2 linked regions of the Maricaulis maris MCS10 genome follow. The protein of the gene in region 1 binds, or shares a complex with, the protein of each later gene. Links are inferred from orthologs where the notes say so. Each region holds a gene or a part of one and is shown on either strand. Other genes may lie near its edges.

Region 1 (2,838 bases):
GGTCACATAGACTCGGGCACCGGCGCCGGCGAGCGACTCGGCTGAACCCTTGCCGACATCGCCATAGCCGAAGACGAGCGCCTTTTTGCCGGCCATCATCACGTCGGTACCGCGACGGATGGCATCGACCAGGCTTTCGCGGCAGCCATAACGATTGTCGAATTTCGACTTGGTGACGCTGTCATTGACGTTGATCGCCGGGAAGGGCAGCTCGCCGCGCTTTTGCATCTGGTAGAGACGCATGACGCCGGTCGTGGTCTCTTCGGACACGCCTTGGATGGCGGCCTTGGCCTTGGCGAACCAGCCCGGGGTCGCAGCAATGCGCTTCTTGATTTGCGCGAACAGGAAGGTTTCTTCCTCGGATTTCGGATGGTTGAGAACGGACGGGTCGTTCTCGGCCTTCTCGCCAAGGATCAGATACATGGTGGCATCGCCGCCATCATCGAGGATCATGTTGGCGGTTTCACCGTCCGGCCAATGGAAGATGGCGTCGGCATAGTCCCAGTATTCTTCCAGCGTTTCGCCTTTGGTGGCGAAGACCGGCACGCCGGTCTCGGCGATCGCCGCGGCAGCGTGATCCTGGGTCGAGAAGATGTTGCACGAGGCCCAGCGGACTTCCGCGCCGAGTGCCGTCAGTGTCTCGATCAGGATCGCGGTCTGTACGGTCATGTGCAGCGAGCCGGCAATCCGCGCGCCCTTGAGCGGCTGACTGTCCTTGTATTCTTCGCGCAGCGCCATCAGGCCCGGCATTTCGATTTCAGCCATGTCGAACTCGATCCGGCCCCATTTGGCCAGCGACATGTCCTTGACGATATAGGGTTTGTCCGCAGCAAATTGCGTCATGACCAAAAGGTCCTTCTTGTTCGGCGTTCGTAAAGTGGCAGGGCGAAGCGATTGCGCCCCGTGCTTATCAGGATCAGAGGAGGGAGCGAAGCTCGTCGGCCAGATCGGTCCGCTCCCAGGAGAAGCCGCCATCTTCGGTCGGTGTGCGGCCGAAATGTCCGTAGGCGGCGGTGCGGGCATAGATCGGCTTGTTCAATTGCAGCCGGGTGCGGATGCCACGCGGAGACAGGTCGGCCAGCTGGCGCAGTGCGTCCTCCAGCTTGGCCTCGTCAACGCGGCCAGTGCCGTGCAGGTCAACATAGAGCGAGAGCGGCTTGGACACGCCGATCGCGTAGGAAACCTGGATCGTGCAACGCTTGGCCAGTTCGGCCGCCACAACATTTTTGGCCAGCCAGCGGCAGGCATAGGCAGCCGACCGGTCGACCTTGGTCGGGTCCTTGCCGGAAAAGGCGCCGCCACCATGCGGCGCGGCGCCACCATAGGTGTCGACAATGATCTTGCGGCCGGTCAGGCCGGCATCGCCGTCCGGGCCGCCGATTACGAAAGTGCCGGTGGGATTGACGTAAAATTCTTCTTCCGGTGGGAACCAGCCTTCCGGCAGGACATCCTGCACGACCGGGCGCACCAGCTCACGGATGTCGTCCTGGGTCAGCCCGTCCTTGTGCTGCGTCGAAACAACGACCGAGGTCACGCCGGCCGGGACGCCATTTTCGTAGCGCATGGTGACCTGCGACTTCGCATCCGGCTCGAATTCCGGACGTGCGCCGGATTTGCGCAGCTCCGCCATGCGCTTGAGGATCTGGTGCGAATAGGTGATCGGGGCCGGCATGAGTTGCGGCGTCTCGTCGGAGGCATAGCCGAACATGATCCCCTGGTCGCCCGCTCCCTCATCCTTGTCGCCGCTGGCATCGACGCCCTGGGCGATGTGAACGGATTGCTCGTGCAGGAAGTTCTGTAACGTCGCCGTCTCCCAGTGAAAGCCGTCCTGCTCGTAGCCGATGTCGCGGACCGCTTCACGAGCGGCGGCTTCGATCTCTGCATCGTCGATCGGTGCCGCGCAGCGGACTTCACCGGCCAGGACGATCTGGTTGGTTGTTGTCAGGGTTTCGCAGGCGACACGGGCTTCCGGGTCCTTGCCCAGGAACAGGTCGACAATCGTGTCGGATATGCGGTCGCACACCTTGTCCGGATGGCCTTCGGAAACGCTTTCGGACGTGAAGATGTAAGAAGAACGGCTCACTGTGGAATCCTCATATAAGGAAATCTTTATATCGTCGGGTAGACCAGATGTGACGAGCGGATGCAAGTCTCCTCCGCTTTGCGGAAGATTTCACCAGCCCATATAGGCGGCGCTGCCCAAACAACCAGATTGCCCCTAGCCAATCCAAGCATATAAAGATATCTTTATGTCCTGATGTGGTAATGATGCGGCGGTGCGGCACGCCCCGGGCGGGGCTGCCAGAGCCGCAGCAGTGGAAGGGTGTCCCATGGGTGAGCACGGGCAGGCAGCGCGGAAACCGGACGGGTTGTCGGTTTCGTTCGAATTCTTTCCGCCGAAGACCGATGCGATGGAATCCACGCTTTGGGAGTCAATCTCGCGCCTCGAGCCGCTGCGTCCGGATTTCGTATCCGTGACCTATGGCGCCGGTGGATCGACCCGCGACAGGACCCATCGCACCGTGCACCGGATTGTCGAGGAAACCTCTATTCCTCCCGCGGCCCACCTGACCTGTGTCAATGCCAGCAAGGCCGAGGTGGATGGCGTCATCCGTGATTATTGGAAGTCCGGCGTACGCCACATTGTGGCGCTACGCGGTGATCCGCCTGACGCGATCGGGGGGAGCTATGTCCCGCCAGCTGGCGGCTATGCCAATGCCGCCGAGCTCGCGCGGGGCATTTCCGACATTGGTGATTTCGAGATTTCGGTCGGTTGCTATCCCGAGACCCATCCGGAGAGCCCGAATGCCGGTTTCGACATTGATTTGTTGAAGGCCA
Region 2 (2,931 bases), 2.0 Mb from region 1 along the record:
AAGGTCAGGCGATGGTCGTTGCTCCGCCTGTGAATAATTCGATCAAATGGGCGAGCGGTGGCTTTGTCTCGACGCCGACCGATTTGCTGCGCTTTGGTCTGGCGATGGAGGATGGCACCTTGGTGTCTCCCGAGGCTTATGAAGCCATGCGCGAAACGATGCATACGGCTGATGGCGCGGCCACCAATTACGGACTGGGCTGGGCAATCGACATGATTCCGCGCCAGCTGCAGAGAACGGCCCAGATTTACTCTGAAGAGGATGTCGCTCGAACCACGGCGATCTTTGACGGCATGATCAGCTATGGTCATACCGGCGGTTCCATGGGCAGTACGACGGTCTTTCTCTCGGCGCAGGATGACGACACCACCTTCACCGTGGCTGCGATGAGCAATTCGGGTATCGGACCGGCCTATGCGGTATCGGTATTGGGAGAGTTCGTTGCTGCGTCGCAGGCGGCTCGTGCCGTGGAGTAGCAGACGGCGACAGATCACTTTTCGAGAGGTCTCGCCCGAATGAAGAAGGCCGCCCCGTTTCCGGGGCGGCCTTCTTCATGGTGTCTCAGCCGGGCTCAGGCGCATGATGGGCGGACTCATGCGGGCATGGCCAAAAGAAAAGGGCCGCCCCATCGGGACGGCCCTTTCCTTTCAGTCGGTCAGGTGACCGGCATGATTACATCATGCCGCCCATGCCACCCATTCCGCCCATGCCGCCCATGTCAGGCATGCCGCCACCGGCGCCTTCTTCCTTCGGGGCGTCAGCCACGGCAGCTTCCGTGGTGATCAGCAGGGAGGCGACGGAGGCCGCGTCCTGCAGGGCTGTGCGGACAACCTTGGCCGGGTCGATCACACCGAAGGCGAGCATGTCGCCATATTCTTCGGTCTGGGCGTTGAAGCCGAAGGTCGCGGAGGGGTTTTCCATGACCTTGCCGACCACGATCGAACCTTCGACACCGGAATTGGTGGCGATCTGACGGATCGGGGACTGCAGGGCGCGGGCCACGATGGCGATACCCTGGGTCTGGTCAGCATTGTCGCCTTCCAGGCCGGCCAGCTTGGCGGAGGCCTTCAGGAGGGCAACGCCGCCGCCCGGAACAATGCCTTCTTCAACCGCAGCGCGGGTGGCATTGAGGGCGTCGTCGACGCGGTCTTTCTTTTCTTTCACTTCGATCTCGGTGGCACCGCCAACCTTGATCACGGCCACACCGCCGGCCAGCTTGGCCAGACGTTCCTGCAGCTTCTCACGGTCGTAATCGGAGGTGGTTTCCTCGGACTGGCGACGGATCTGCGTGACGCGAGCTTCGATCTGGGCCTTGTCACCGACACCGTCGACGATCGTGGTGTCGTCCTTGGTGATGTTGACGCGCTTGGCCGAGCCGAGCATGTCGAGCGTGACGGTTTCCAGCTTGATGCCGAGGTCTTCGGAGATGACCTGGCCGCCGGTCAGGATGGCGAGATCTTCCAGCATCGCCTTGCGACGATCGCCGAAGCCCGGTGCCTTGACGGCAGCGATCTTCAGGCCGCCACGCAGCTTGTTGACCACGAGGGTGGCCAGGGCTTCGCCTTCAACGTCTTCCGCGATGATCAGCAGCGGACGCGAGGACTGAACCACAGCTTCCAGGATCGGCAGCATCGGCTGCAGCGAGGTCAGTTTCTTTTCGAAGAGCAGGATGTAGGGCTCTTCCATCTCGACCTGCATCTTGTCAGCGTCGGTGATGAAGTAAGGCGACAGGTAGCCACGGTCGAACTGCATGCCTTCGACGACATCGAGTTCGGTTTCCAGGGACTTGGCTTCCTCGACGGTGATGACACCCTCTTTGCCGACCTTGTCCATGGCCTTGGCGATCATTTCGCCGATATCGCTCGCGCCATTGGCAGAGATGGTGCCGACCTGGGCAACTTCACTGGAGTCCTTGACCGGGGTGGAGCTGGCCTTGATGTCGTCCATGACGATGGCGACGGCCTTGTCGATACCGCGCTTGAGGTCCATCGGGTTCATGCCGGCAGCAACCGACTTCATGCCTTCGCGGACGATGGACTGGGCCAGGACCGTGGCGGTCGTGGTGCCGTCACCGGCGACGTCATTGGTCTTGGAAGCGACTTCGCGCAGCATTTGCGCGCCCATGTTCTCGAACTTGTCAGCCAGTTCGATTTCCTTGGCGACGGAGACGCCGTCCTTGGTGGTGCGCGGTGCGCCGAAGGATTTCTCGATGACCACGTTGCGGCCCTTGGGACCGAGCGTGACCTTGACAGCATTGGCGAGGATATCGACGCCGCGCAGCATGCGTTCACGCGCGTCGGAGCCGAAAAGTACGTCTTTGGCAGCCATTGGACTATTTCCGTTCTTCTAGCTTGAGAGGGGTGTTCGGATCGGGTGTGCGGCTTACGCCATCACGCCGAGAATGTCGGACTCTTTCATGATCAGCAGCTCGACACCGTCAACGGTGACTTCGGTGCCGGACCATTTGCCGAACAGGATGCGATCGCCGGCCTTGACGTCGAGCGGACGCACCGAACCGTCTTCCTTGATGGCGCCGCCGCCGATGGCGACAACTTCGCCTTCTTGCGGCTTTTCCTTGGCCGTATCCGGGATGATGATCCCACCCTTGGTCGTGGACTCTTCTTCGACGCGCTTCACCAGCACGCGATCGTGCAGAGGACGAAAAGTCATCTTGGTCTATCTCCAAACAGAGGACTGAAGGTTTCTGGCATCCGGACAGGGTAGGTTAGCACTCACCCCATCCGACTGCTAACAGCGGCGGAGATAGGAGGCGGAGGGCGGAACGTCAAGAGGTCGGGGATGCATTTGCAGCGCAACCAAATGCCTGTCAGCCTGCGTTCATCTTGCGAAAGATAAATCCGGCCATTGCCATGCCTGTCATATAAATCGATATGATAGACATCGAGTAGCGTTACCGAGAGGGAAACACCA

The links. Proteins that work in one complex are often made in the same cells at the same time.
Region 2: the proteins of metK (region 1) and groL are in contact, whole or in part, in a cryo-EM structure (PDB 8P4O), measured with the Escherichia coli proteins. The link is inferred for Maricaulis maris MCS10 from one-to-one orthologs.

The regions. Positions count from the first base shown.
Region 1 is NC_008347.1:2,652,640-2,655,477, reverse strand. It holds metK (methionine adenosyltransferase), read right to left. Parts: upstream 2,084-2,838; coding sequence 917-2,083; downstream 1-916. Other genes in the region: metF (methylenetetrahydrofolate reductase [NAD(P)H]), read left to right, coding at 2,331-2,838; ahcY (adenosylhomocysteinase), read right to left, coding at 1-843. UniProt on the Escherichia coli protein: Catalyzes the formation of S-adenosylmethionine (AdoMet) from methionine and ATP.
Region 2 is NC_008347.1:700,600-703,530, forward strand. It holds groL (chaperonin GroEL), read right to left. Parts: upstream 2,329-2,931; coding sequence 673-2,328; downstream 1-672. Other genes in the region: MMAR10_RS03135 (serine hydrolase domain-containing protein), read left to right, coding at 1-476; MMAR10_RS03145 (co-chaperone GroES), read right to left, coding at 2,383-2,670; MMAR10_RS03150 (OmpA family protein), read left to right, coding at 2,931-2,931.